Variovorax sp. PBL-E5: one gene and its partner. The protein of the gene in region 2 interacts with the protein of the main gene of each other region in a pairwise test. Links are inferred from orthologs where the notes say so. Each region holds a gene or a part of one and is shown on either strand. Other genes may lie near its edges.

Region 1 (15,019 bases), 2.6 Mb from region 2 along the record:
GCAACCGGCGAATCTGGCTGGGATCCTCGCGAACAACCTGCGCTATGGCCGCGATATGACACGCTATGCGCAACTCAACGCAGCCTATGACAAGCTCGACGCCGACACAGTGAATGCCGCGCTCAGGAAGTATCTCCGGGTGGAGCGCATGGTGGAGATCACTGCCGGCACTTTCCCGCGGGAGCGCGAGGGCGCCGGCAGCAACTAGCGCGTTCGTTTGACCCTGCATGCAGTACGCTCTCAGCCTTGCAAAAGATCCACGAGAACCCCATGCGATGCAGTGTCTGTGGCGGGCAGTCTTTCACCGCGCACCCAGTGCTTTGGCCGGCCCTGATCAATGAGTGGCAGCTCTCCGATATCGAAGCTGCCTACATCGACCGCCAACAGGGAGAGACGTGCAACGGATGCGGCTCGAACCTGCGCTCCATCTCGTTGTCCGATGCCCTGCTGTCCTACCTCGGCTTCGGCGGCACCTTGCGCCAAGCGACCCAAGTGGCGGCGGCCCAGGCGCTGCGCCTGCTGGAACTGAACGAGGCCGGCAACCTGAGCCCGGTCCTCCGCGCGTTTGGCGGTTACGCATTCGGCGCCTATCCAGAGGTCGACATGCACTCGATTCCATTCGCCAACGAAACCTTCGACGTCGTGGTGCACTCGGACACGCTGGAACATGTTCCCCATCCGGTTCACGCGCTCGCCGAATGTCGGCGCGTTCTGAAACGCGGCGGCGCGCTGTGCTTCACGGTGCCGGTCATCGTGGGCCGCATGAGCCGCGATCGCAGCGGCCTGTCGAAGAGTTTTCACGGCAGCCCGGCCACGGCCGTCGACGACTATGCGGTCCAGACCGAGTTCGGTGCGGATGCGTGGACCTATGTCATGCAGGCTGGATTCACGAAACTCTCAATCCATGCGGTTGCGTATCCTGCAGCGATTGCCTTCGCAGCGCTCAAGGATTGAAAAACCTCGGCGATCGCCTTCGGCCGCCTGCCCCGGCCAGAGCCGGAAGCTGCCGGAGACTCTCGCAGGGACTTTTCATGCGGGGCCATCGCAGTGAGGTCAGCCGGGCTTACCATCCTCCCCCTGTCGTTCTTCAATCTTTCCAGGAGCCTGGATGGCCCGACCTCACACATCTCGCGATCGAGCGCCGGCATCGCTCGATCAAACCCTCGACAAGACGGAAGCGGTCGCAGCCGATGTGCAGCGCGCATCCGACAACCTCGCGGTCATCAATACCGTGCTGGAGCAGGAGCTGCCCGACGACATCCAGGTGGGCGAGGTGGCCCAGGCCATCGAACATGCCGGGCAACTCGAAAAGAAGCTGGCGCAATCGGCGGAAACGCTGGCCGAGGTCAATGCCGCGCTGACCCAGGAAATCGAGCGGCGCGTCGAGGTCACGGCCGAGCGCGACGAAAACCAGGCCATGATCGACAAGCTGAATACCAAAGCCCGATCGTCCCGCGGCGCATCGACCGAGGGCTGACGCACGGCCGTCTGCTTTCTCCTACGCGATAGCGCGCTGCCGGCTCCTGGGCACTGCCCGGACACAAAGATTAAGTTGAGCAGCTAGTTTCGTAGGCATCCAGACGCATGGCCCTCTTCACGTTCCTTGTCGAAGACAACAGGACCATCCGAGAAAACCTGATCCCCGCACTGGAAGATCTGGCCGGCGTGCAAGTCGTCGGTTGCGCTGAAACGGAGGCCGCCACCATCGAGTGGCTCGCCGCCCATGCCGACGAATGGCAACTCCTGATTGTGGACCTCTTCCTCAAGGAAGGCTCCGGCCTGGGCGTGCTCAGAAGCTGTGCCAGGCGCGCACCGCAACAGCGCGCGGTGGTGCTCAGCAACTACGTCAATGCCGACATTCGTTCGCGCTGCAAGGCACTGGGCGCCGACGCCGTGTTCGACAAGTCGAGGGATCTCGAAGCCTTCTTCGACTATTGCAACAGCGACGCTGCGCCGACCGGCAGCACCTAACGAAAAAGGGGCCCGAAGGCCCCTTGTCTTTTGGCGCGATGCGCTCAGCGCACGACGGCGATCTGCACGCGCTGGCCACCCTTGTAGGTGTAGAGCGTCAGCGCACCGTTCTTGATGTCGCCCTTTTCGTCGAATGCGATCGGACCGGTCAGGCCCTTGTATTGGATCTTGCCGACTTCAGGCAGGTACTTCTCGGGATCGGCCGAGCCGGCCTTCACCATCGCGGCAGCCAGCACCTCCACAGCGTCGTAGACATACGGTGCATAGATCTGGACCTCGACGCCGTTCTTTTCCTTGAACTTCGCCTTCCAGGCCTCCAGCGGTGCCTTGAAGTCGCCTTCGACACCACCGGCTTCGGCGCAGACGACCTTGTCTTCGCCGATCGCGTCGCCGGCCAGCTTGGCCAGCTCGGCCGTGCACAGGCCGTCGCCGCCCATGAACTTCACGTCCATGCCGAGCTGCTTGACCTGCTTGAGCATCGGGCCGCCGACGGCGTCCATGCCGCCGAAGAACAGCACGTCGGGCTTGGCGCCCTTGAGCTTGGTCAGGATGGCGTTGAAGTCGGTCGACTTGTCGGTCGTGAATTCATGGCCGACGATGGTGCCGCCGGCAGCCTTGGCGGCCTTCTCGAATTCTTCAGCGACGCCCTGGCCGTAGGCGGTGCGGTCGTCGATCACGGCGATGTTTTTGCCCTTGAGCGTTTCGACCGCGTACTTGCCCAGCGTGCCGCCGAGCTGCGTGTCGTCAGCCACCACGCGGAAGGCCGTCTTGAAGCCCTGGCGTGTGTACTTGGGGTTGGTCGCCGAGGGCGAGATCTGCGGAATGCCGGCATCGCTGTAGATCTTGGAAGCCGGGATCGTGGTACCAGAGTTCAGGTGACCCACGACGCCGTTGACCTTGCTGTCGACCAGCTTCTGGGCAACCGCGGTGCCTTGCTTGGGATCGCCTGCATCGTCTTCGGCCACCAGCTCGAACTTGGCAACCTTGTCGCCGATCTTGACATTCGCGGCATTCAGATCCTCGATGGCCATGCGTGCGCCCAATTCATTGTCCTTGCCGAGGTGGGCGATGGGGCCGCTGGTCGGCGCGACGTGTCCGATCTTGACGACCAGTGCATCGGCGGGAGGCGCAGCCGCAGGTGCCGCTGCAGTGGGTGCGGGAGCCGCCGCGGGCGCAGCAGCTTCTTCCTTCTTGCCGCAGGCCGCGAGGGTGATAGCAGCAGCCAGTGCGACCGCAGTCCATTTCAATTGCATGGGAACCTCCAGAACATTGATGAATAGAGTTGAAAACCGGTCTTTCGATCCGGGCACAGCCACCGAGCAAGTACCGCGCCGAGGATGCACAGCGCCCTCGCGCTTTCGACCCGGCGCGCAGTTTAGCCCAAGGTTTGCGCGCGCAGCGCTGGCGTAGACCCTGTGTTGTCCGAAAGCTCGTGGGCCAGCGCTTCACTCACCAACGCACGCAAAACCGTCTCGATTTCATTGCGCAATCTGGGGATCAGGGCATCGAGTTGCTGCTGAACGGCAGCTGACACCGCGTCGCTCAGATGCTCCTCCAGGGACAGGTCGACGCGCTGCAGCACGCGATGCAGCAACTGCTCCTCGAGCCGGAAGATCTCGGCTTCGGACCGCTGCGCCTGCGGGTCCAGCGCGATGGTGCGCGACGGCTCGCTCACCGCTGGCGGCGGCACATCCGCAGGCAAGGTCGCCTCGGCGACAGGCGCGGCCTCCGGCGGCAGTTCGAGGACCGTCGTCAAGGTGGGAACGAAGCGAGGCGGTGTGCGCTGCGTGCCGGCCATCAGCTGGAGCTTCCTGCAAAGTCGTGGCGCTGGATCGCATAGCCGCGATCCGCGTAGTGCCGCCAGCGCTTGCGGGCTGCGGAGCGATCGGCGTCGTCGTCGCCGCTGACCGTGTCGATCAAGCGTTCGAAGCGCTCGAAGCCTGCGGGCAGTTCGGCGCCGAGATTCAGCAGCACCTGGCGGTGGGGCGATGGCGCATCGGCGCTGTCCGCCAGAACGACCGGCGAGCGCGACACGGTCTGCGGCTCGGCGGTGCTGCGGCAATGGGCGATGAATTCCGGCGGCGAGAAGGTCCACAGCATCTGGTCGAGCGCATCCAGCGTCGCGCCGTCGGCGACCACCACCACGCGCGCATTGCGGCCGCCGACCGCCTTGCGCAATAGCCGGCAGGCATAGCCCAGCTTGTCCGGCATGTTGAAGTGGAAGTCGATCTCGGTCACTTCGCCGACGCAGTCTTGCGAGCCTTGCGCGCCTTGGGCGACGCAGTCTTCGCGTTGTCCGAGGAAGCCCGGCCCAGCAGGTAGGCCAGCAGCAGTCCGACCGGCCGACCGGTCGATCCCTTGGCCTGCCCGCTCTTCCACGCCACGCCCGCGATGTCGAGATGCGCCCAGGGGAAGTCGGTGGTGAAGCGTTGCAGGAACTTGGCCGCGGTGATCGCACCGCCTGCGCGGCCGGCGATGTTGGCCACGTCGGCGAAGTTGCTCTTGAGGCCCTCCGCATAGTCTTCGTCGAGCGGCATGCGCCAGCAGCGGTCCAGCGACTCCTCGCCCGCGGCCTGCAACGCGCTCGCCAGCGCTTCGTCGGTCGCGAAAAGACCGCTGCGCACACCGCCCAGTGCGATCACGCAGGCACCGGTCAGCGTCGCGATGTCGATCACCGCGGCCGGCTCGAAGCGCTTGGCGTAGTTGAGCGCGTCGCACAGGATCAGGCGGCCTTCGGCGTCGGTGTTGAGCACCTCGATGGTCTGCCCGCTCATGCTCGTCACCACGTCGCCCGGCTTGAGCGCGCGGCCGTCGTTCATGTTCTCGCAGCTCGGGATCAGGCCGATCACGTTGATCGCGGGCTGGATGTCGCCGAGCGCGCGGAACACGCCCAGCACGCTGGCTGCGCCGCACATGTCGAACTTCATCTCGTCCATCTCGGCCGCCGGCTTGAGCGAGACGCCGCCGGTGTCGAAGGTGATGCCCTTGCCGACCAGCACCACGGGGGCCTGGTCCTTGGGCGCGCCCTGGTAGCGCAGCACGATGAAGCGCAGCGGCTCGGCGGACCCCTGGGCCACGCCAGCGAAAGCGCCCATGCCGAGCTTCGCGACCTCCTTCGGGCCCAGCACCTCGCACTTCACGCGCGGCAGCGCGGCCAGCTTGCCGGCGGCATCGGCCAACAGCGAAGGCGTGCAGTAGTTGGCCGGACGATTGCCCCATTCCTTGGCCAGCTCGACACCTGCCACCGTGGCAGCGGCCTGGTCGAAGGCGCCGCGCTGCGCGGCCGAATCGGCCACGCCGAAGACCAACTGCCGGATCGTGCGGGGCTCGGCCTTCGACTTGGTCGTGGTGTAGACATAGCTCGCATCGGCCGCCGCCACCACGGCGCTGCGCAGACAGGCAGCGTCCACGGCGCCGGCGAACACGATCGCGAGGCGCTTGGGGTTGGCGGCCTTGGCTGCGTTGACGGCCGCCGTCACCGCGCTTCGCACCGACGTGGGCTTGCCGTCGCCCGCCGAGACCAGCAGCACGCGCGGCGCAGCGATCCCTGGCGGGCGGTAGAGCGAAAGCAGTTTGCCAGCCTTGTCGGGCAGGTCGCCGGCCTTGCGGGCTTCGGCGATCAACGCCGAGAGCGCATCCTTGGAGGTGCCGGCCTGGGACGCCACGAGGACGATCAGCGCGTCGGTTTTCTCGGCCGCGGCCTGAGCGATGGAGAGGGTCTTGAGTTGAAAGTCCATAATCCTTTTTTTCCCTCGACGATGTTATTCCATTCCTCTCTACGCAAGGAGCTGTCGCGCAGCTTCGGCGCCACGCTCGTGGTGCTGGTCACCATCGTCATGACGATGATGCTGATCCGCACGCTGGGCCTGGCGTCCAAGGGCAGCGTCAATCCCTCCGAGGTCTTCCTGGTGATGACCTACACGGTGCTCGGCTACATGCCCACCATCCTCAGCCTCAGCCTGTTCATCGCCATCGTCGGCACGCTGTCGCGCATGTACAGCGACAGCGAAATGGTGATCTGGTTCTCCAGCGGGCGCGGCCTGGCCGATTTCGTCGAACCGGTGTTCCGCTTCGCATGGCCGGTGCTGGTGCTGATCGCGATGTTCGCGCTGATCGGCTGGCCGTGGGCCAATTCGCAGACCCAGGGCATGCGCGATCAGTACGAGCACCGCAGCGACATCGAGCGCGTGGCGCCGGGCGAATTCCGCGAGTCGGCCGGACGCAACCGCGTGTTCTTCATCGACAAGGACACGCCCGATGGCGCCACGGCATCGAACGTCTTCATCTCCTCGGTCGAGCGCAACCTGCAGATCACCACCTCGGCCCGCAGCGGCCATGTCGAGACCATCGGCGATGCGCGCTACCTGCTGCTGAGCAACGGCCAGCGCGTCGAGCGGCCGTTGTCCAGCACGGAGCTGAAGATCAGCGAATTCCAGACCTACGGTGCCAGGACCGGCGGCGACTCGGGCAATTCGGGCGACGCCGAGCCGGCCCGCTCGCTCACCACGCTCTCGCTGCTGCGGAAGCCGACCCTGATGAACCTCGGCGAGCTGGCATGGCGCTTCGGCATGGTGCTGGCGGGGGCCAATTTCGTGCTGCTGGCACTCGCGCTGTCCAGCGTGAATCCCAGGGTCGGGCGCAGCGGCAACCTGCTTTTCGCACTGTTTGCGTTCGTCATCTACTACAACATGATCAACCTCGGCCAGAGCTGGGTGTCGACCGGCCGTTACGGCATGGGCGGCTTCCTGCTTGCGCTGCATGGCGGGACCCTGCTGATCGGCCTGGCCTGGCTTGCCAAGCGACACTACAACTGGAGCCTGCTGCCACGTCGCGCCGGCAGGTCACCCGCGAACGAATCCCACGCGTGAAAACCATCCGTCGACTGATCTACGTCGAGGTGATCAAGGCGGTGGCCTTCGTCACGCTCGGCTTCCTGAGCCTGTTCTTCTTCTTCGATTTCGTCGACGAGCTGCAATCGATCGGCAAGCCCACGAGCCTGGGCTACGGGGCCGGCCAGGCGCTGATCTACGTCACCCTGCTGATCCCCAGCCACCTGTACGAGCTGCTGCCGATCACGGTGCTGATCGGCACCATCTTCGTGATGGCGAGGTTCGCCCAGAGTTCCGAATACACGATCCTGCGTACCAGCGGCCTCGGACCCTGGCGGGCGTTGCGGGCGCTTCTGCTGCTGGGTCTCGGCTTCGTGGTGCTGACCTTCGCCGTGGGCGACTATGTCTCGCCGATTTCGGATCGCACGGCCCAGCTGCTCAAATCGCGCTATCAGAACGTCTATGCGCTGGCCGGCAATACCGGCGCCTGGCTGAAGGAGAAGCAAGGCGACAAGTCCTATGCGGTCAACGTGATCTCGATGGGCCGCGACGGCACCCTCAAGGACTCGCGCATCTTCGAATTCGATGCCAAGGGCTTTCTCGTCGCACAGACCTCGGCTTCGCTCGCGCGCATCGAGAACGGCCAATGGCGGCTCTTCGGCGTCGAGCGCCAGCAGTACGAAACGAGCGGAACCGGTGACAAGGCGCGTGTCGTCACGAGCACGTTGCCGACCCTCGTCTGGCCGAGCTCCCTGTCCAGCGAAATGGTGTCGGTCGCCCTGCTGCGCCCGGACCGCATGCGCACGCTCGACCTGTTCGAATACATCCGCCACCTCGATGCCAACGGCCAGACGGCGCAGCGCTACGAGATCGAGTTCTGGCGCAAGGTGTTCTATCCGCTGTCGTGCCTCGTGATGGTCGTGCTCGCCCTGCCCTTCGCCTACCTGCACTTCCGCCAGGCGGGCCTGGCGACCTACGTGTTCGGCGGCGTGATGATCGGCATCAGTTTCTTCCTGCTGAACAACGTGTTCGGGTACCTGGGCAACCTGGGCAACTGGGTGCCGTGGTTCACGGCGGCGGCGCCGGGAATGATCTATTCGGTGATGTCGCTGGCCGCATTCACCTGGCTGGTATTGAGGCGCTAGCGACGATGGCTGCAATCGCCGGCATCGTGCTGTTCGCGCACGGTTCGCGCGACGAGCGCTGGCGCCTGCCGGTGGAGGCCGTGGCCCGACGCGTTCAGGCGCTGGACCCGTCCGTCCGCGTGGCCTGCGCCTACCTCGAGCTGGTCGCTCCCGATCTGCGCGAAGTCACGGCCGGCCTGATTGCCGGCGGCGCCACCGCCATTCGCATCGTGCCGCTTTTTCTCGGCATGGGAAGGCACGCGCGCGAAGACCTGCCGCATCTGGTCGACGAGATGCGCCGCCTTTATCCCAATGTGGCGTTCTCGCTGGCCAGGGCCGTCGGCGAGGAGCCGGACGTGATCGAACTGCTGGCGTTGAAGGCATTGGGCCGATGACCGGACGCCGATCCGACATAGACTCCGAAGGCATAATAAAAACCGAATTAAGACGGAATTTGTTATGAATCTTCACCAGTTCAAGTTTGTGCAGGAAGCGGTGCGGCGCAACCTCAATCTGACCGAGGCGGCCAAGGCGCTGCACACCTCGCAGCCTGGCGTGTCCAAGGCCATCATCGAGCTCGAGGAGGAACTGGGTGTCGAGATCTTCGCGCGCCACGGCAAGCGCCTCAAACGCGTGACCGAACCGGGCCAGCACGTGCTCGCGAGCATCGAACTCATCATGCGCGAGGTCGGCAACCTCAAGCGCATCGGCGAGCAGTTCAGCGCGCAGGACAGCGGCACCCTGTCGATCGCCACCACGCACACGCAGGCGCGCTACGTGCTGCCGGTGCCGGTGGCCAGGCTGCGCGAGGCCTATCCGAAAGTCAACGTGAGCCTGCACCAAGGCTCGCCCGATCAGGTCGCGCGCATGGTGATCGACGAGATCGCGGAGATCGGCATCGCCACCGAATCGCTGGCCGACTACGCCGAGCTCGTGACCATGCCGTGCTACGAGTGGCAGCACGTGCTGGTGCTGCCCAAGACCCATGCGCTGGCGGACAAGGAACGCATCTCGCTCGACGACCTGGCGAACGAGCCGATCATCACCTACCACCCGTCTTTCACCGGCCGCACGCGCATCGACCATGCGTTCGCACAGAAGAAGCTCACGCCGCGCATCGCGCTCGAAGCCATCGATTCCGACGTGATCAAGACCTATGTGCGGCTCGGCCTCGGCGTCGGCATCGTGGCCGAGATGGCAGTGCGCGACGACTCCAATGCCGATCTCGTCGTGCGTCCGATGGGCCACGTGTTCGGCGTCAACATCGCGCGTGTCGCGTTCAAGCGCAGCGCCTACCTGCGCAACTTCGTCTTCAAATTCGCCGAGTTGCTGTCGGACCGGCTCGACCGCAACCTGATCGCCAAGGCCTTGGCCGGTCACAACCAGGACTACGAACTGTGAGCTCCGCCCTTGCCCGCACGCCCGCCGTCACGACCAAGCTGCCTGCGGTCGGCACCACCATCTTCACCGTGATGTCGGCACTGGCCGCCGAGAAGAATGCGGTGAATCTCGGCCAGGGTTTCCCGGATTTCGATTGCGATCCGAGGCTGCTCGAAGCCGTCACGCGCGCGATGGCGGCCGGCCACAACCAGTACCCGCCGATGCCCGGCATCCCGGCGCTGCGCCAGGCGATCGCCTCGAAGATCGAGACCCTCTACGGCCACGGCTACGACCCGCAGACCGAGATCACCATCACCGCCGGCGCCACGCAGGCGATCATCACCGCCATCCTGGCCGTGGTGCGGCCGGGCGACGAAGTGATCGTGCTGGAACCCTGCTACGACAGCTACGTGCCCAACATCGAACTGGCCGGCGGCAGAGTGGTGCGCGTGCCGCTGACGCCGGGCACCTTCCGTCCGGACTTCGACAAGATCGCGGCCGCCCTCACGCCGCGCACGCGCGCGATCATCGTCAACACGCCGCACAACCCGAGCGCCACGGTGTGGACCGAAGCCGAGATGCGCGCGCTCGAGTCGCTGCTCGCACCCACCGATGTGCTGGTGATCTGCGACGAGGTGTACGAGCACATGGTCTATGCCGGCGCCCGCCACGAAAGCGCGAGCCGGTTCCCGGACCTGGCCGCACGCAGCTTCATCGTGAGCAGCTTCGGCAAGACCTATCACGTGACGGGCTGGAAAGTCGGCTACGTGGCCGCGCCGGCGCCGCTGTCGGCGGAATTCCGCAAGGTGCACCAGTTCAACGTGTTCACGGTCAACACGCCGATGCAGCATGCGCTGGCGAGCTACATGGCCGATCCGGCGCCGTACCTCGAACTCCCGGCCTTCTACCAGCACAAGCGCGATCTGTTCGCGGCCGGCCTCGCCAGCACGCGGCTGAAGCTGCTGCCCAGCGCGGGAACCTACTTCCAGTGCGTCGACATCAGCGAAGTCAGCGACCTGGGCGAAGCCGACTTCTGTCAGTGGCTGACGAGCGAGATCGGCGTCGCGGCCATCCCGCTGTCGGCCTTCTACGGCGATGGATTCGACCAGCGCGTGGTTCGCTTCTGCTTTGCCAAGAAGGACGAAACGCTGCAGGCGGCCATCGACCGACTGGCACGGCTCTGACATCCGCGGTAGAAGAGTCCTGACCGCGGGAAGGCGCGCCTTCCGTCGAGGGTGCCGAAGGAAGGCGTCGAGCATCGGCTCTTCCAAACATTCCGCCCTAGGAGAACTCCATGTCCCTGTCGTTGATCCTGCTGATCATCGTGATCCTGCTTCTGGTCGGCGCGCTGCCGAGCTGGGGCTACAGCCGCAGCTGGGGTTATGGTCCGAGCGGCGGCCTCGGTCTGGTGCTGGTCATCGTGATCGTGTTGCTCGTGATGGGCCGCATATAGAGCCCCCAGGCGTCGTTCGATACCCCTGCAGAAAGACCCGCTTCGGCGGGTTTTTCTTTACCTGCTCGGTTCGATGATGCCCGCTCAGCTCTCGCCGCGCGGCACGCCGGTCGCCAGACGGCCGCCTCCTGCAGTCGCGGCAGGCCGCAGATGGCGGCGCTGCGAATAGAAGTCCAGCACCCAATAGATGACGAACGACACCGCGACCGCCGAGACATAGAAAAGAATCGGCGAGCGCAGACCCGTCTGCTTGAGCAGGAAGTAGACCGACATGTGAACCAGGTAGAGCGGATAGGAAATATCACCCAGCAAACGCAGGACTGCGGATGCGCGCGCGTTCTGGATCGGCCTGCGCGCCAGGCGCACGAAGGCCCAGAGCACCAGGGCGAGGGTGCAGGCTTGCAGAAGGTTGTCGACGATGTCGTGCGTGAAGAAATCGGGCACCCCGCCGTGCTTCCAGCGCCAGCCGAACTGAATGGCCGCCGCGAGCAGGATATGCACCGTGAAGATAAGTGCGATGTCTTTCAGGACCGGCACTGGGTTCTGCAAATTCCTCGCCAGCCGCAGCCCGGCCAGCCAGATGAACGCCAGCAGCAACAAATTGGCGCCGTATCCGAGGCCGGCATAGTAGTCCAGATGGAACAAGGTGCGTCCGCAGGTGTACGCCACGTAGCAGCCGAATGACACGAACACGAGCTTTCGCAAGGTCGAGTCCTTCAGCGTGAAGAACAGGGGCGTGAGGCTGTAGAGCCAGAACTCGAGCGCGAGGCTCCATGCAGGCCCGACGAAGGAGGTCGCGGTGACGATCTGATTGAGGAACAGCACGTTGGCCAGCAGCGCCAGCACGGGGGGATGCGATCCGTGCTCCATCACGAACACGATGTACGCAAGGACGATGCTCGCCAGGTAGACCGGGTAGATGCGCTTGACCCGGCGAATCAGAAATCCGTCCGGCACCTTGATGAAGGAAGCACCGATGGAGTAGCCACTGATCAGCAGAAAGCCCAGCACCGCTTCGAAGGCACCGAGCTTCGGGATCAGGCTCCAGGCGCCGATGGGAACGTATTCGCGCAGGTGGTCGAAGGCAACGATGGAGGCGAGCAGAAACCTGAGCGCGGCCAATAGGCTCCATTTCTCGAACTGCGGCAGTTGCATCACGTGTTCCTAGGCTGATGGGGGGCCAAATTTCATCGACCCCACACGGCGAGGCGGGCTGGATCCCAATCGTAACGCAATGCATACTTTTGTATGCGAATATTTTCTCGCCCAAACGGCATATTTACATCGATAGCAGTGCCCAGAGCTTGTCCAGCCGCTTGACGCTCACCGGCTGCGGCGTGCGCAGCTCCTGGGCGAACAGGCTGACCCTCAACTCCTCCAGCAGCCATCGCAGTTCGCTCATGCGCTCGTCGACCTTGCCCTTGCGCTCGGCCACCAGGCGCCAGTAGCGCTGCTCCTGCGGCCGCAGCTCGGCCATCCGCTGCGTATCGCGCGCGGGATCGGCGCGCAGCTTGTCCAGGCGCAACGTGATGGCCTTGAGGTAGCGCGCGAAGTGCTGCAGCTGCGGCCACGGCGTTCCGATGATGAAGTCTCGGCCGATCAGGCGCTGCAGCTGCTGCGACGCATCCGCCGCGGTATCGGGCGCGGCCTTCGAATCCCTGATCTTGCGCAGCGCCGTGCCGTACTCGACGAGGATCACGCCGGCCAGCCGCGCGACCTCGTTGGCAATCAGCGTGAGGCGGCCGCGGCCTTCCTCGACGCGGCGCTTGAATGCGGTCTCGTCGGCCGGCAAGGGATCCTGCAGGAACGCACGCTCCAGCGCGACATCGATGATCTGCGCGCGCAGGTCCTCGAGCGTGCCGAGCGGCATGTAGAGCACCGCCATCTTCTGCAGGTCGGGGATGTTCTTCTCGAGGTATTTCAGCGCGTCCCTGAGCTGCAGCGCGAAGAGCCGCCGCAGGCCCGCGCGATGCTTCGCTGCCGCGACGGCCGGCTCGTCGAAGACTTCGATCGTGACCGCGTCGCCGCCGTCGATCAGCGCCGGAAAGCCGATCAGCGATTGCGCGCCGCGCCGGACTTCCATGAGTTCAGGCAGCTCGCCGAAGGTCCAAGCGGTATAGCGCTGTCCCGCGGGCGGCGCGGCTGCGGCCGGTTCCGCGGACCGGGCAACGCCGGCATCGGCGACCGATCTTTCCGGCCCTCCGGCGCCTGCGGGCGGCACCGAAGCCCTGACATTCAGGACGGCCAGTGCCTGGAACGCGCCGCGCGCCTGCGCGCCGAGCTCCGCCTTCAGCGCGCCCAGATTGCGCCCCATGCCGAGTTGCCGGCCATGCTCGTCGACCACGCGCAGGTTCATGAAGAGATGCGGCGGCAGCATGTCGAGCTTGAAGTCGGCGCGCTTCACGTCGAGGCTGGTCTCGTCGCGCACGCGCTTGAGCACGGCATCGGTCAACGCGCCGGCACCGAAGACCTCGGGCGCCGAGAGCTGTTCGGCGTAGCGCGCCGCGGATTCAGGCAACGGCACCAGCCGCGCGCGCGGCTTCTGCGGCAGGCTCTTTTGCAGCGCCTGGATCTTGTCCTTCAGCATGCCGGTGACCAGCCACTCGCAACGCTCCTCGCTGACCTGGTTCAGCACGAAGAGCGGCACCGTGACGGTGAGGCCGTCGCGCGCATCGCCGGGCTCGTGCAGGTAACTTGCCGCGCAATCGACGCCGCCGAGGCGCACGGTCGCCGGGAAGGACTGCGTCGTGATGCCGGCCGCCTGATGCCGCATCAACTCGTCGCGTGTGAGATACAACAGCCGCGGCTGTTCCTTCGACAAGCGCCGGTACCAGTTCTCGAACATGACGCCACTGGCCGCGTCGGCCGGCAGCTGGGCATCGTAGAACGCATAGATCAGCTCGTCGTCGACCAGCACGTCCTGCCGGCGCGACTTGTGTTCGAGCCCCTCGACCTCGCGCACCAGCTTGCGGTTGGCGGCTAGAAACGGCAGCCTGCTTTCCCACTGCCCGCCGACCAGCGCTTCGCGAATGAAGATGTCTCGCGCCGCGACCGGATCGACCTTGGTGAAGTCGACGCGCCGTCCGCTGTACACCACCAGCCCGTAGAGCGTGGCGCGTTCCAGCGCCGTGACCTGGGCGCTCTTCTTTTCCCAGTGCGGATCGAGCAGCTGCTTCTTCAGCAGATGGCCGCCGACCTGCTCCAGCCATTGCGGCTCGATGTTGGCGATGCCGCGGCCGAAGAGCCGCGTGGTCTCGACCAGTTCGGCCGCGACGATCCAGCGCCCCGGCTTCTTCTTCAGATGCGCGCCGGGATGGCGATAGAACTTGATGCCGCGCGCGCCGAGGTAGGCCTCGTCGTCCTCGGGCTTCCAGCCGATATTGCCGAGCAGACCGGCCAGCATCGACAGATGCAATGGTTCGTAGCCCGCCGGCTCGGCGTTGATGCGCCACTTGTGCTCGGTGACGACGGTCAACAATTGCGAGTGGATGTCGCGCCATTCGCGCACGCGGCGGATGTTGATGAAGTTCTGGCGCAGCAACTGCTCGTACTGGCGGTTGCTGAGCTTGTGGCTGTCGCCATGGCCGCCGCGCGCATCGTGGATCCATTTCCATAATCGCAGGTAGCCGCTGAACTCGCTCTTCTCGTCGTCGAACTGCGAATGCGCCTGGTCGGCCTGCTGTTGCGCTTCCATCGGCCGGTCGCGCACGTCCTGCACGCTGAGCGCGCTGGCGATCACCAGCACTTCCTCGAGCGCGCCGCGCGTGCGCGCTTCGAGGATCATGCGGCCGACGCGCGGATCGAGCGGCAGCCGCGCCAGCTCGCCGCCGGTCGGCGTGAGTTCATTCGCATCGTCCACCGCGCCCAGTTCGTTCAGCAACTGGTAGCCGTCGGCGATCGCGCGCCGCTGCGGTGCTTCGAGAAAAGGAAAGCGCTCCACGTCGCCCAGGTGCAGCGACTTCATGCGCAGGATCACGCCCGCGAGCGAGGAGCGCAGGATCTCGGGGTCGGTGAAGCGCGGCCGGCCTTCGAAATCCTTCTCGTCGTAGAGCCGGATGCAGATCCCGTCCGCCACCCGGCCGCAGCGTCCGGCCCGCTGGTTGGCCGCGGCCTGGCTGATCGGCTCGACCAGCAGCTGCTCGACCTTGCTGCGGAAGCTGTAGCGCTTGACGCGCGCGGTGCCGGTGTCGATCACGTAGCGGATGCCCGGCACGGTGAGCGAAGTTTCGGCGACGTTGGTGGCCAGCACGATGCGGCGGCCG
Region 2 (14,988 bases):
TGCGTGCCAAGGGGTGTCGGCCAGCAGGTCGGTACCAGCCTGTACGCCCGTCAGGCGTCCGCCGCTGTGAGGACTAACGGTGCCGTCCTGGCGGATGTCCCGGCGGGTATCGAGGACGCGTGCCCAGGCGCGGCGGTTGCCGGTGGACGAAGGGGTGTCGGGGGCGCTTCCCTGCAGGCCGGCCGTGGCTGCGGCTTGCACGTCGTCGTCGCCGATGCGCTGATGCAGATTGCCGAGCATCGCGAGGTCGCCCTGGCGCAGTTGCTCGGGCAGCGCAGCGAAGAGCGGGACTTCGGCGCGGTAGCTCGGCACTTGCAGGGGTGGAGGTGGAGGTGGAGGTGGCGGCGCCTGTGGCGCCGGTGGTGCCGGTGGTGCCGGTGGTGCGGGTGGTGCCGGTGCCGGTGCCGGTGCCGGTGCCGGTGCCGGCGGCGGCAGTGTGCTGGTGGAGCGCAGGTACCAGTTCTCTCCCGCGCCCGCGGCGTCGCCGGGCTGCAGGGTGTAGGCGTAGGCGCCCGCATCCACATGGCCGCCCTGCAGCGCGAAGGCGTCCTTGGTGCCTTGTGCGGTGGTGGTGGCGCCGTTGAGGGCGCCGATGAGTTCGATGCCATTGCCACTGGTGAGCGCGCCCAGGCCCATGGTGTTGACGACTTGCACGGTGGTGTGGCCGCTGGCGCTGGCGCCGGGGCCGTTGAGCACGAGGCGGTCGCTGGCACTGGCGCTGTCGCCCAGGGTGGTGGCCAGGCGCAGGATGCCGCTGTTGCCGACGTAGGCACCGGTGACGGTGAGCGTGGTGCCGGGCGCTGTGCCGGCCAGGGAGACGGTGCCGGCATTGGTCAGACTTGCGAGGGTCTGGTCGAAGCCGGCCAGGTCGAGCGTGGCGCCGGCGGCGATGGTGTGTGCGGAGGCGGCGCTGAGGGAATTGACGGCACCTGCGCGCAAGGTGCCTTCAGAGACGATGGTGGCACCCGTGTAGGTGTTGGTGCCGCCGAGGACCAAGGTGCCGCTGCCGATCTTGCCGAGGTCGCCCGTGCCGGTGATGCCGCCGGCGAGCGTGGCGGTGAAGGCGCCGGTGTCGATGGTGGGGTCGCCCGCGCCGGTGAAGGCGATGGGGTTGGTGAGCGTGAGATTGTCGGCAGCGAAAGCGAGCGTCGTGCCGGGGTCCATGGCCAGGGAGCCGGTGCCCAGGGCGGTGCTGTTGCCCAACGCAAGTTGGCCTGTGTGCAGGGCGGTGCCGCCTGTGTAGCTGTTGCCGCTGGGGCTCGCGAGTGTCAGAGTGCCGCCACCGGTCTTGACGAGAATGCCGTTGCCGCTGATCGCGCCTTGCTGCGTCAGGGTCATGCCCGGGTCCGTGTCGAACGTGCCCGATCCGTTGAGGATCGTGGCCCGGTTCATCGTGAGGTTGCTCGTGGTCTGCAGCGTGCCGCCGTTGAAGCTGAGGCCGCCTGTGGGATCGCCCAGGTTCACGTTGCTGGATACGGAGACCACGCCGCCATTGAAGCTCGTGCCGCCCCTGTAGGTGTTGGGGCCCCCGAGGGTCAGCGTGCCGGCACCGGTTTTGGTGAGGGTGCCGTTGCCCGAGATCGGATTGGAGAAGGTGGCATCGCTGGGTTGATCGATGACGAGAACGGCGTTGTCGGTGATCGGACCGGTAGCAAAGCTCGCGGCGCTGCCGGCGAGCGTGCCGTCGATGATGATGGTGCCGCCCGTATAGCCATTGGCACCCAACAGCGTGAACATGCCCGTGCCGACCTTGATCAACGACCCACCGGCGCCCGAGATCGCGCCCGTGTAAGTCGTGCTCGTGTTGTCGCCGACCGTCAGCGTGGCCGTGCCAAGATTCACGCTGCCGGCACCAGCGAGCGAGCCGAGTGTCTGGCTGAAGTTGTGGAGGTCGAGCGCGGCACCCGCTGCCACGGTGAACCGGCTGCCCGACGCGAACGTGTTCGCCGCGCCGGCCTGCAGCGTGCCCGCGTTGACGTTCGTCGGGCCGGTGTAGCTGCTCGCGCCGGACAAAGTGAGCGTGCCGATGCCGGTCTTGGCGAGGGCACCCGGCCCTGAGATGACGCCGGTGGACGCGAGGTCGGCGTCGGTCTGGAAGGTACCCCCGCCATTCCCAAGGGTGACGGCACGCGCGGTCGTAAAGCTCGCGGTGGTCTGGAGCGTGCCGCCATCGAGGGTCAGGCCACCCGAGGTTGCGCCGAGATTGGCGTCGGAAGAAACAACCAGCGTGCCGGCACGGATGGCGGTCCCGCCGCTGTAGGTGTTGACGCCATCGAGCGTGAGTGCTCCGGGGCCTTGCTGAACAACCGAACCCGTGCCGGTGATCACATTCGCCAGATCGACCGCGATGGCCTGATTGAAGGTCAGGCTCCCACTGACGCCGATGTTCCCGATCAATGCCCAGCCGGACTGCAGAGTCAGCACGTTGCTGCCGCCGGTGAATGCGATGGCATTGGCGCGCGTGACGCCATCGGCCGCCAGGCCGCCCTCGATCGTTCCGCCGTTGACCACCGTCAGGCCAGCCCCGGAAACGCCCGCTCCTCCATGGCCGCCCGCGCCGGCCCTGCCGCCATCGCCAGGGCCGTCTCCGGTTCCGCCCACACCGCCTTTTCCGCCCTGGCCTCCCGTGATGCTGCTGTTGCTGGCGTTCGTCAAGGTCGCGCCCGACGCCGTGATGCCGACGCCCGTGCCGCCATCACCGCCGCTCCCGCCATTGCCGCCTATACCTTCGCCGTTTCCATCGCCCATGCCCACGCCCCCGCGGCCACCATCGCCCCCGGTGCCCCCGCTGATGGTGGATCGATTGACGAACTGCGCCGCCGCCGTCCCCAGCAGGCCGATGCCGCCACCACCGCCGCCGCCGCCGCCGGCTCCGCCGTTGAAGCCGCTCGCACCACCATTGCCGCCGGCTTGACCATTGCCACCCATCGACGATGCAGAGACTTCGAGCGGTCCTGCGCTCGTCTGACCATTGGCCCCACCATTGCCGCCACCGCCACCGCCACCGCCGTCTCCTTCGGTCCCGTCACTGCTGGCTCCGTTCTGGCCTGCCGCTCCGCCGGCACGGCCACCGGCACCCGAGCCGCCCGTTCCCCCGACAGTTGCCCCGGAACCGCCTCCGCCCCCGCCCCCGCCTCCGGCGCCGAAGCTTTGTCCGACGCCATCGCCTCCGTCCTGTCCGTCAGTGCCGCCTGCGCCACTTCGAAAGCCTCCGCCATTGCCGCCGGCGGCGTGGGCGATGGGCAGACCAAGGCACGACAGCGCGGCCATCAAGACGCACGTCCACGCCGTGCTCGAAGCGCTGCACGTTCGCTTGCCTCGCCCGGGCGTGTTTTCGGGGGCGGCAACCCAGGCACCGAGCGCGGCGTTCCAGAGACTGCGGTGGATCTTGTTCATGGCGGAACTCCCTGTTTGCTCTTCGCGTGTTGGCGACGCATTGAATGTAAAAATCAATGCCGATCCATCGTGACGATTGCGACAAAAAGCGAGATTCCAGGACCTGCTGGCGCAGTCAGCGACAGCAAATCTCCACTGCACGGCAGTAGCATCGCGCGGTATGACGCCGCGCCTGTGGGAAGACCGTAATGCCAAGGCGCACACGTGCGCCTTCCATCGCGGCGTCTGGCACGCGTTGCGCGCGCTTTCCCGGCTGAGCGAAACATGCACGCGTTCGAGCGCATCACACTGATCTCGGTCACCGGCCTGCCCGACGCTCGCGGCGCGGCGCGCGCACTGCAGCACAGCCTCGCGCAAATGCCCGGCAGCCGCGCCGTGCTGTGCTGCCCGCAGGCGCCCGACGGCCTGGCCGCCGGCATTCGCCACGTCGCCGTGGCGCCCATGAACTACCACGAGTACAGCTGGTTCATGATGTTCGCGCTCTGGCGCGTGGTGCCGACCGAGTTCGCGCTGGTCGTGCAGGACGATGGCTGGGTGATCAACGCGGCCAACTGGAACGACGAGTTTCTCGACTGCGACTACGTCGGGGCACCGATCCACCTGGCTCGCGTCGTCACGCCCGAAGCGTCCTACTGGTCCACGCGCTTCGAGTGGAGCAAGGACTACGGCCGCCCCGGTTGCGTCGTGACGCCAGTTCAGAACGGCGGCTTCAGCCTGCGAAGCCGCCGCTTCATGCGTGCACTCATCGATCATCCCCACATTCGCGTCGAGATCCCGCCGCCCGATACGGTCGAGGGCAATCCGCTCACGATGCACTGGAAGCATCGGCCGCTGCTGGAAGACGTGCAGCTGAGCGGCGTGCTGCGCCCTGCACTCGAAGATGCGGGACTGCGTTTTGCCTCCGTCGATGTCGCGCGCCGCTTCTCCATCGAGCATGCCGGCCCGGCCATCCACCACGGCTGGAATGCGCTGCAACTGTTCGGCCACCATGCCAAGGTGCGCCGACTCGCGAGGCTGTCGCCGCTCACCTTGCGCAGCGAGGTTCCGCTGTCGCAACTGGACCAGTGGTATGGCGAGCGCGAGATCCTCCAGGTGTTCGAGCGGCTCGGCTACACGATCGAATTCGCGCCGGAGCCCTCCTAGCCGATCACGCCGTTCACTTGACCTGCTGCTTGCCCAGCTTGCGCGCCAGTGTGCGCCGATGCATCCCGAGCCGGCGCGCGGTCTCGGAAATATTGAAGCCGGTCTCGGCCAGCATCTCGTGGATGCGCTCCCACTCCAGCGTCTTGATCGAGGTGGAGCGGCTGGTCAGCTCGACCTCGGTGGTTCCCGCCGCACGTCCGAAGGCCGCCTCGATGTCGTCGGTGTTGGAAGGCTTGGCCAGATAGTGGCAGGCGCCGAGCTTGATGGCCTCGACCGCGGTCGCGATGCTGGCGAAGCCGGTCAGCACCACGATCAGCATCTCGGGATCGTGCGCATGCAAGGTCTTGACGCAGGCCAGCCCCGATGCCTCGCCGTTGAGCTTGAGGTCGACCACCGCATAGCCCGGCGAATGCGTGCGCAGGAGCTCCTCGACCTGGTCCAGGTTGGAAGCGCTCATCACCGCATAGCCGCGCCGCTCGAACGAGCGCCCGAGCGTGCGCGCGAAGGCGGCGTCGTCCTCGACGATGAACAGCAGGCGATCAGCTCCCATCTTCTTCATCCTCCTCTTCGAGCGTGATCGCCGCCAGCGGCAGCGTGAGCTGCACCACGGCGCCGCCTTCGGGCCGGTTGCGCGCGGCGACCACGCCGCCCAGCGTGCGTGCCACATTGACGACCAGGAACAGCCCCAGCCCGCCGCCCGGCCGCCCCTTGCTCGACTGGTAGGGCTTGCCGAACTGCGCCAGCATTCCGGGCGCGAAGCCGGCGCCGTCGTCAGCCACCATCAGGGTCAGCGCATCGGCTTCGCGCGCCGCTTCGAGGCGCACCGATCGCCGCGAGGCCTCGCCCGCGTTGTCGAGCAGATTGCCGATCATCTGCTTGAGCGCCGAGTCGGACACCATCGGCAAGTCCGCGCCGAAGCGGTTCTCGTAGACGAAGTCGATGCCGGGATGCCGCACGCGCCAATCCTCGGCCAGCTCGCCGAGAAAAGTGCCGATGGTCGTCTTCGCCGAGGATTCGCCGCGCGCCTCGCCGGCCGACAGCAGGATGCCGCTCACGATGGACTTGCAGCGCAACACCTGGGTCTGCATCTCGCCCACTTCCTGCAGCAGTTCGGGGTTCGACGAGAAGGCCGGCATGCGGCGCCAGTCGCCGAGGATCACGGCCAGCGTGGCCAGCGGCGTGCCGAGCTCGTGCGCCGCGCCCGAGGCCAGCAGGCCCATGCGAACGATGTGCTCTTCCTCGGCCGCGCGCTGGCGCAACGCCGCCAGCCGCGCATCGCGCGCGCGCAGGTTGCGGCCGATGCGCGTGATGAAGATCACCAGCAGCCCCGCGTTGAGCGCGAAGCAGATCAGCATGCCCTGGATGTACGGACTGGCCAGGCCTCGGTAGTGATCGAGCGGCAAGGTCAGCGGCCGCGACAGCAGCGCCAGCCCCGCGAAGCAGGCGCTGGTGACGGCGACCATGGTCCAGGTCGACCAGGCCTCCAACAGCACCGCGCCCAGGATGACCTGCAGCAGATAGAGAAAGGTGAACGGATTCGTCGCGCCGCCGCTCAGATAGAGCTGCGCGGTCAGCATGCCCACGTCCACCAGCAGCGCGAAGAACAGCTCGCCGTTGGTGACCTCGCGATGCGCGCGCCAGCGCAACAGGCTCGCGGCATTGAAGGCGACGAGACAGGCCAGCACCGCCGTCATCGCGCCCAGCGGCAGGCGGATGCCGAAGCCGAAGTGCACGATCGCGATCGTGACGACCTGGCCGACGACCGCGATCCAGCGCAGCTGGATCAGCTGCTGCATGTTCTGCAGGCCGGTGGCGTCGTCGAGGCTCGCGGGCTGGTTCATGGCCGTCCCGCATTCTCGTCGGCATGGCGATGTTGGCGGCCGGTCTCCTCGCGTGCGACGCGCCATGCGGCCAGCGCGGTCATCAGCGCGAGGGCATACCAGGTGATCGCATAGACCAGATGGTTGTTGGGAAAACTGATCACCGTCAGCCCGCCGGCCGGCCAGGTGCGCGGCGCCCCGGCTGCACGTGGCGCCGCGTCGGCGTCGATGAAGAAGGGCGCGACATGGTCGAGCCCGCGCGCGCCGGCAATGGCCTGCACATCGCGCGAATACCAGCGGTTCGCGGCCGGATCGTTGTGGCGCAGAAAGCCGCCGCCAGGCTCCGTCATGCGCAGCAATCCGGTCACGCGCGTCGATGCATCGGCCTCGGCCGCCGCATGTGCCGCCGGCTCGCGCGCTTCGGGCGGAACAAAGCCGCGGTTGACCAGCACCACGCCGCCCTCCTGCATGCGCAGCGGCGTCAGCACCCAGAAGCCGGCGCCGAGCTCGGTGCTCGCCTGCACCAGCGTCTCGCGGTCGTGAAGAAAGATGCCGCTCACGCGCACATGACGGTATTCGTCATGGGCCGCATTCAGCTGCGGCCATTGCGCTGTCCCGGGCGCCGCAACGGCCGGTGCGTGCACGCGCACTTCGACGCGCGCGATCAGGTCCAGCTTCCAGGCCCTGCGCTCCACCTGCCAGGTGCCGAGCGCGACGAAGCCCGCGAAGACCCCCACGGCGCACGTCGCCAGCCCGATCCGGGCGGCCGTGGAACGTGCGGCATGGCGTTGCGACGGCGGCGTCAAGGCATGGACTTCATGTCCTGCGTCGACATCGGCATCATGTTGTGATTGAGGTGGTACATCACCCATAGGGAGCCGCTCAGCGTGATGACGACGAGCACGATCGTGAAGATCAGCGCCAGCAGCGACCACCCGCCTTCCGATCGGGTGTTCATGTGCAGGAAGTAGATCATGTGGACCACGATCTGCACCGCCGCGAAGGCCAGAATCACGATCGCCGTCGTGCTCGACTTGTCGAACACCTTGCCCATCACGAGCCAGAACGGAATCGCGGTCAGGATCACCGACAGCACGAAGCCCGTCATGTAGCCCTTGAGCGTGCTGTGGCTCGCGCCGGCACCATCGTGGTCTGCGTTCATTGCAATTGCTCCATTCCAGGAACACCGCGGAACCGGCTTTGCCGGGCCGCTGGTGTTGCCCCCTGCAAGGGGGTGGGCGGCCACACGAAGTGGGCAAGCCTGGGGGTCATTTCAATGTTCCCATCAGATAGACGAAGGTGAAAACGCCGATCCACACCACGTCCAGGAAGTGCCAGAACATCGACAGGCACATCAGCCGCCGCTTGTTCTCGGCGCTCAGCCCGCGCCGCGCGGTCTGCACCATCAGCGTGATCAGCCAGATGGTGCCGAAGGTCACGTGCAGCCCGTGCGTGCCGACCAGTGTGAAGAACGAGGACAGGAAAGCGCTGCGCTGCGGGCCGGCGCCGTCCTGGATCAGGTGCGTGAACTCGTAGAGCTCGATGCCAAGGAAGGCCGCGCCGAACAGCCCGGTGATTGCCAGCCAGGCCAGCATCGGCTTGAGGCGGTCGCGCTGCATCTCCAGCACCGCGAAGCCATAAGTGATCGACGACAGCAGCAGCATCGAGGTGTTGAGCGCGACCAGCGGCAGCTCGAACAGGTCGGCGCCCGAAGGGCCGGCCGCGTAGTTGCGGCCCAGCACCGCATAGACCGCGAACAGGCAGGCGAAGACCAGGCAGTCGCTCATCAGGTAGAGCCAGAACCCGAGCAGGGTGCCGTTCTCGACGTGATGTTCCTCGATCAGGTAGAAGTGCGGCGCATCCGGCGCCGATGCACCACTCGCGGCGGGAGCCATCACGGCGCTCATGCCCGGCCTCCCGCGGGTTGCAGCGCGGCCAGCTGGCGCGTGCGATGGCCTTCGACGCGCACGACCTCGTCGGCCGGAATGTGGAAGTCGCGCTGGTAGTTGAAGGTGTGGCCGATCGCCACCGCCAGCACGCAGAAGAAGGCGACGCCGGCGATCAGCCACATGTGCCAGATCAGCGCAAAGGCGCACACCGCGCTGAGCATCGCCAGGATGAAGCCCGCACTCGTGTTCTTCGGCATGTGGATCGGGATGAAGCCCGCGAGCGGCCGCACGTAGCCGCGCTTCTTCATGTCCCACCAGGCGTCGCTGTCGTGGATGCGCGGCGTGAAGGCAAAGTTGTACGCGGGCGGCGGCGACGAGGTCGACCACTCGAGCGTGCGCGCGTCCCACGGGTCGCCGGTGGTGTCGCGCAGCGACTCGCGCCGCCGGAAGCTCACCACCAGCTGGATGATGAAGGACAGGATGCCGAGCGCGATCAGGAAGGCGCCGAAGGCCGCAATCTGGAACCAGATCTGCAGCGACGGATCCTCGAAATGGCTCAGGCGCCGCGTGACGCCCATCAGGCCGAGCACGTACAGCGGCATGAAGGCAAGATAGAAGCCGACCAGCCAGAACCAGAACGAGCACTTGCCCCAGAACGGATCGAGCGTGTAGCCGAAGGCCTTCGGGAACCAGTAGGTGATGCCGGCGAAGAGGCCGAAGATCACGCCGCCGATGATCACGTTGTGGAAGTGCGCGATCAGGAACAGGCTGTTGTGCAGCACGAAGTCCGCCGGCGGCACCGCGAGCAGCACGCCGGTCATGCCGCCGATCACGAAGGTGACCATGAAGCCGACCGTCCACAGCATCGGCACCTCGTAGCGGATGCGGCCGCGGTACATGGTGAACAGCCAGTTGAAGATCTTCGCCCCGGTCGGGATCGAGATGATCATCGTCGTGATGCCGAAGAAGGAATTGACGCTCGCACCCGACCCCATGGTGAAGAAGTGGTGCAGCCACACCAGGTACGACAGGATGGTGATGACGATCGTCGCGTACACCATCGACGCATAGCCGAACAGGCGCTTGCCGGCGAAGGTGGACACCACTTCGGAGAACACGCCGAACACCGGCAGCACCAGGATGTAGACCTCGGGGTGGCCCCAGATCCAGATCAGGTTGACGTACATCATGGCGCTGCCGCCGAAGTCGTTCGAAAAGAAGTTGGTGCCGGCGTAGCGGTCCAGCGCCAGCAGCGCGAGCACCGCGGTCAGCACCGGGAAGGCGGCGACGATCAGGATGTTGGTGCACAGCGCGGTCCAGGTGAAGATCGGCATCTTCATCAGGCCCATGCCGGGCGCGCGCATCTTCACGATGGTCGCGATCAGGTTGATGCCCGACAGCAGCGTGCCGATGCCCGCCACCTGCAAGGACCATATATAGTAGTCGACGCCGACGTCCGGGCTGTAGGCGATGCCCGAGAGCGGCGGATAGGCCAGCCAGCCAGTGCGCGCGAACTCGCCGACGAACAGCGACATCATCACCAGCACCGCGCCGCTGACGGTCATCCAGAAGCTGAAGTTGTTGAGGAAGGGAAAGGCCACGTCGCGCGCGCCGATCTGCAGCGGCACGACGAAATTCATCAGCCCCGTGACCAGCGGCATGGCGACGAAGAAGATCATGATCACGCCGTGCGCGGTGAAGATCTGGTCGTAGTGGTGCGGCGGCAGGTAGCCCGTCGAATCGCCGAAGGCCACGGCCTGCTGCAGCCGCATCATGATCGCGTCGGAGAAGCCGCGCAGCAGCATCACCAGGCCGAGAACGATGTACATCACGCCGATCTTCTTGTGGTCGATGCTGGTGAACCACTCGCGCCACAGGTAGCCCCATACGCGGTAGTAGGTCAGCGCGCCGAGGATCGCGATGCCGCCGATGGCGACGGCGATGAAGGTCGCGAGCAGGATCGGCTCGTGGTACGGAATGGCCTCCCAGGTGAGGCGGCCGAAGATCAGCTTTGTGAGGTCGGGATGGTCGAACATCGTGCGTCCGGAATGTGGGGAGCCGTCGCCGGCTCAGTTCGGCCGGCCCGCGGCCAGATACGGCGCGTCGGGCGGATCGTTGACGCTGCACATGGCGGCGACGTAGCTGCGCACGGGTTTCCCGTCGACGCCCAGGCGCGTGCGCATCGCGGGGTCGAGCGACGCGAGGTTGTAGCTGCCCGGCATGCCGAGGCCGCCGTCCTGGTCGATCGCCGCCATGTCCTTCAGGCACATCTTGTTGCTCTCGACGCAGCGGTTGAGGATGGCGTCGTACAGGCCGGGCGCGACGCTGGCGTAGCGGCGCACCGGATCGCGCTCGCTCGGGCGCTCGAGCTGCAGGTAGCCGTTGCGGTTGAGCGTGCCGCCGCCGGCCTTGGCCGACTGCACCCAGCGGTCGAAATCGCCCGCGCTCATGCCGTGGAACTTGAAGTGCATGCCGGAGAAACCCGCGCCGCTGTAGTTGGCCGAGAAGCCCTCGAACTCGCCCGGCTTGTTGATGACCGCGTGCAGCTTGGTTTCCATGCCCGGCATGGCGTAGATCTGGCCGGCGAGCGCCGGGATGAAGAAAGAGTTCATCACCGACGAGGCCGTGATCTTGAACGTGATCGGCCGGTCCACCGGCGCCGCCAGCTCGTTCACCACGGCGATGCCCTGCTCGGGATAGAGGAAGAGCCACTTCCAGTCGAGCGCCACCACCTCGACCACCAGCGGCTTGCTGTCGGCCGGTATCTCGCGCCCGTTGTCCAGCCGCTGCAGCGGACGGTAGGGATCGAGCGTGTGCGTGCTGATCCAGGTCAGCGCGCCGAGCGCGATGATGATCAGCAGCGGTGCGGCCCAGATGACGAGTTCGAGCTGCGTCGAGTGGTCCCAATCGGGCGTGTAGGTGGCTTCGCGGTTGGATTGCCGGTAGCGCCAGGCGAACAGCAGGATCAGCACGATCACCGGCACCACGATCAGCAGCATCAGTCCGGTCGAGATGTAGATCAGGTCGCGCTGCCGGACCGCCATGTCGCCCGACGGATTCAGCAACACCGCGTTACACCCGGCCAGCAGGGCGACGGCCGGGAGCAGGAGCAGTCCGCGAAGGTTCTTGAGCGAAGGCATTGCCGGAAGAAAGAAGAGGTGGGCGTGATCTGGAACATGCAGAATCTACGACCAATGGCACGCAGAAGCTATTGGACGTTTTGTCCTATGGCTAAATTTCGCCAGCGGTGAGAACCTCGGGTGTTCGCATGACACACCACCGGAACCACGAGCACGCATGATGTCCAGCATCAGTCCGCATCCCGCCGAGCCTTCGACGCGTTCGATGGAATCCAACGCGCGGCTCACGACCCCCGACCATTCCGGCGTCGCGCCGGGCGAGATCGCCATCGGCGTGATCATCGGCCGCGCCTCCGAATACTTCGACTACTTCGTCTACGGCATCGCGTCGGTGCTGGTGTTCCCGTCCGTGTTCTTTCCGTTCGAGGAACGGCTCGAAGGCACGCTCTACGCCTTCGTGATCTTCTCCTTCGCCTTCATCGCGCGGCCGCTCGGCTCGGTCGCGTTCATGGCGATCCAGAGCCGCTGGGGGCGCGGCGCCAAACTCACGGTCGCGCTCTTCCTGCTCGGCATCTCGACGGCCGGCATGGCCTTCCTGCCGGGCTATGCCAGCATCGGCTTCGCATCGATCGTGCTGCTGTCGATCCTGCGCTTCTGCCAGGGCATCGCGCTCGGCGGCTCGTGGGACGGCCTGCCCTCGCTGCTGGCGCTCAACGCCCCGGCCAAGCAGCGCGGCTGGTACGCGATGATTCCGCAGCTCGGCGCGCCGATCGGCTTCATCATCGCCAGCGCGCTGTTCCTGTTCCTGCACGCGAACCTGTCGTCGGACGATTTCCTCGACTGGGGCTGGCGTTATCCCTTCTACGTCGCCTTCGCGATCAACGTGGTGGCCCTGTTCGCGCGCCTGCGGCTGGTGGCGACGGACGAATATTCGGAGCTGCTGCGCGAGCGCGGACTCGAACCCTGCGACGTGCGCGAGCTCTTGCGCGCACAGGGCTCGAACCTGTTCATCGGTGCCTTCGCGGCCTTGGCGAGCTATGCGCTGTTTCATCTGGTCACCGTGTTCCCGCTGTCGTGGATCACGCTGTATTCGACGCAGCCGGTCAACGAGGTGCTGGTGGTCCAGATCATCGGCGCAGCGATCGCGATCCCGGCCGTCATCGCGTCCGGCGTGATCGCCGACCGCATCGGGCGGCGCAGCACGCTCGGCATCCTGGCCACGCTGATCGGCGTGTTCAGCGGCTTCGCGCCCTTGCTGATGGATGGCGGCAGAGTGGGACAGGACGCGTTCATCCTGCTGGGTTTCGTGCTGCTGGGGCTTTCCTACGGTCAGGCCGCCGGCGCCGTGACCTCCAACTTCAGCGCCCGCTACCGCTACACCGGCGCGGCGCTCACCTCCGACCTGGCCTGGCTCATCGGCGCGGCCTTCGCGCCGCTGGTGGCGCTCGGGCTCTCGGCGCACTTCGGGCTCGCCTATGTCAGCGTGTACCTGCTGTCGGGTGCGGCCTGCACGCTGGCGGCGCTGCGCCTCAATCGCGCGATGGAAGTGCGCGACTGAGTTCCCCGCGCGGCGCGGCGCCAACGCGCCAGCCCCCCATTTCGCCGACGGCCACCTCCCACAGCCACGCGCGACTGTCGCGCACAAGGCGCACTGCGTCCCGTCCCCTACGGTTCACCGGGAACTGGCCGAAAGCCGGTTCTTCCATCAGTGACCATTCAATGAAAGGGACCGTCACCCATGAAGATGCAGCAACACAAACCCCTCGTTCTCGGCGCCTTGCTCGCAGGCCTGCTCGCCGCAGGCGGGATCGCGAATGCGCAGAACCTCGGCGTGGGCGTGGGCGTGAACGCCGACGTCAATGCCTCGGGCAAGACCAGCGCGGCACCGCAGCAGGGCACCGCAGGCGCCGGCGCACAGACCCACACCGGCGCCAGCGCGGGAACGAGCGGCACGGGCAATGCGGCAGGCGGGCTGGGCAACACGCTCGGCGGCGTGGTCGGCGGTGCCACCGGTGCGGTCGGCGGTGCCACCGGTGCGGTCGGCGGTGCCACCGGTGCGGTCGGCGGTGCGACGAGTGCAGTGGGCGGTGTGACCCACACCGTCGGCGGCACGCTGAACGGCGTGACCGGCGCCGCGGGCTCGCTCGGCGGCGCGGGCGTGAATGGCCAGGCCCAGGGGTCGGGCTCGGTCGGCGTCAAGAAGTAGTCGAGGTCGGCCTCGGCAAGCCCGCAGCGCTCGCGCGTTGCGGGCTTTTTCACGCGCTCACGCCACCGCCCTGGAGCGCGCGAGGCGCTGGTGCTCATAACCCAGCGTGCGCGACAGTCCTTGCGCGGCGCTCTGCAACGCGGCGGCCACGGGCCCGCTCCACCGATGATCGAAGCCGGCCTTGTAGCCCAGCACCGTCATCGTCAGCACCAGGCGCCCGCGGTCGTCGAGCACCGGCGCGGCAAAGGCGCTCATGCCTTCCATGAAGTCGCCGACCGCGCGCGCCATGCCGCGCTCGCGCACCTGCTCGATGCTTTCGGGCGTGTCGGCCGACGGCTCGCGATTCACGGGTGATGCGAGGTAGGCCTTCATCTGCTCGCGCGCCATGAAGGCCGCGAACACGCGCCCCGTGGCCGAGCGGTAGAGCGGAAACACCGAACCCAGCCCGACGTTCACCATCACCGGCCGCGCCGGCTGCTCCCAGCGCACCACCGTCGGCCCGAAGCTGCCCCACACCGACACCGCCACCGTGTGGCCAAGCGCGGCGCACAGGCGCTCGGCCTCGCGCGTGGCGAGCGAGATCGGCTCGATGGTGGCCAGGCACGAGAGGCTGAACTCCAGCGCCACCGAGCCCATGCCGTAGAGCCCCGTCTCCGGGTCCTGCGTGATGAAGCCCGTGCGCAGGAAGCTCACCAGGTAGCGGTGTGCCTTGCTCGGCGAGATGCCGGCCTGCTCGGCGATGTCGGTGATCTTCATCGGGCGGCGGTTGTGGGCCACGATCAGCATCAGATCGAGGCCGTTCTCCACCGATTGCACACCGGCCTGCGCGCGCTTGTCCATGTTCGGGTTCCGGGTTGATTGCTTGCTTCGACCGCGGGATTGTCCGCGGATTGACACGTGCCCGGTACAGCATTTACGCTAAACGAAAACATTTTCCGCATTTCGTAAAGGCACCCGGATGCTGACAGGAGACATGCTGCGCCGCTCGGCGCGCCGATTCCCGGACAAGGCGGCCATCGTCTTTCGCGGCGCGCAGCACACCGAGCGCGTGCCGTACCGCGAGCTCGATGCAGCGGCCGACCGCATCGCGCACGCGCTGCTCGGACTCGGCCTGCCCAAGGGCGCGATCGTGTCGATGCTGTGCCGCAACCTCGCGGCCTACGGCGCCGTGTTCTTCGGCGTCGCGCGCACGGGGCTGGTGCTCAACAACGTCTCGATCCTCTACGCGCCCGACGAGCTGAGCTATGTGCTGAACAAGTCCGAGACGCAGGTGCTGCTGTACGACGTGCAGTTCGCCGACAAGGTAGCGGCGGTGCGCGCGGCCTGCCCCGGCATCCGGCATGTCATCGCGATCGGCGGTGAGCCCGACAGCGGCGCGCTGCCCGGCGCCCTCGCCTTCGACCGCTTCATCGCCGACCAGCCCGCGACGCCGCCCGAGGTGCCGATCGACGAAC

Evidence for each region.
Region 1: the proteins of cyoB (region 2) and WDLP6_RS12970 interact in binary tests that used the Escherichia coli proteins (3 or more experiments, as listed by UniProt). The link is inferred for Variovorax sp. PBL-E5 from one-to-one orthologs.

What each region holds. Positions count from the first base shown.
Region 1 is NZ_LR594671.1:2,659,066-2,674,084, reverse strand. What follows is about bases 8,406-11,404. They hold WDLP6_RS12970 (pyridoxal phosphate-dependent aminotransferase), read left to right. Parts: upstream 8,406-9,321; coding sequence 9,322-10,488; downstream 10,489-11,404. Other genes in these bases: WDLP6_RS12960 (acyltransferase family protein), read right to left, coding at 10,842-11,404; WDLP6_RS12965 (DUF3309 family protein), read left to right, coding at 10,599-10,757; WDLP6_RS12975 (CysB family HTH-type transcriptional regulator), read left to right, coding at 8,406-9,325. Outside these bases: WDLP6_RS13030 (M16 family metallopeptidase), read left to right, coding at 1-208; WDLP6_RS13025 (class I SAM-dependent methyltransferase), read left to right, coding at 247-954; WDLP6_RS13020 (hypothetical protein), read left to right, coding at 1,109-1,477; WDLP6_RS13015 (response regulator), read left to right, coding at 1,585-1,971; WDLP6_RS13010 (branched-chain amino acid ABC transporter substrate-binding protein), read right to left, coding at 2,016-3,224; WDLP6_RS13005 (hypothetical protein), read right to left, coding at 3,347-3,769; WDLP6_RS13000 (DNA polymerase III subunit chi), read right to left, coding at 3,769-4,209; WDLP6_RS12995 (leucyl aminopeptidase), read right to left, coding at 4,206-5,708; LPS export ABC transporter permease LptF, read left to right, coding at 5,730-6,839; LPS export ABC transporter permease LptG, read left to right, coding at 6,836-7,945; WDLP6_RS12980 (sirohydrochlorin chelatase), read left to right, coding at 7,951-8,319; more of WDLP6_RS12975, read left to right, coding at 8,384-8,405; more of WDLP6_RS12960, read right to left, coding at 11,405-11,912; ATP-dependent RNA helicase HrpA, read right to left, coding at 12,037-15,019. UniProt on the Escherichia coli protein: Shows aminotransferase activity with methionine and histidine as substrates, and to a lesser extent also with phenylalanine.
Region 2 is NZ_LR594671.1:105,838-120,825, reverse strand. What follows is about bases 7,774-10,741. They hold cyoB (cytochrome o ubiquinol oxidase subunit I), read right to left. Parts: upstream 10,285-10,741; coding sequence 8,263-10,284; downstream 7,774-8,262. Other genes in these bases: cyoA (ubiquinol oxidase subunit II), read right to left, coding at 10,318-10,741; cyoC (cytochrome o ubiquinol oxidase subunit III), read right to left, coding at 7,774-8,266. Outside these bases: WDLP6_RS35340 (autotransporter outer membrane beta-barrel domain-containing protein), read right to left, coding at 1-3,396; WDLP6_RS00585 (DUF5672 family protein), read left to right, coding at 3,661-4,539; WDLP6_RS00580 (response regulator transcription factor), read right to left, coding at 4,553-5,089; WDLP6_RS00575 (ATP-binding protein), read right to left, coding at 5,079-6,380; WDLP6_RS00570 (SURF1 family protein), read right to left, coding at 6,377-7,165; cyoD (cytochrome o ubiquinol oxidase subunit IV), read right to left, coding at 7,162-7,521; more of cyoC, read right to left, coding at 7,628-7,773; more of cyoA, read right to left, coding at 10,742-11,388; WDLP6_RS00545 (MFS transporter), read left to right, coding at 11,549-12,886; WDLP6_RS00540 (adhesin), read left to right, coding at 13,067-13,534; WDLP6_RS00535 (IclR family transcriptional regulator), read right to left, coding at 13,592-14,374; WDLP6_RS00530 (AMP-binding protein), read left to right, coding at 14,493-14,988. UniProt on the Escherichia coli protein: Cytochrome bo(3) ubiquinol oxidase is the terminal enzyme in the aerobic respiratory chain of E.coli that predominates when cells are grown at high aeration.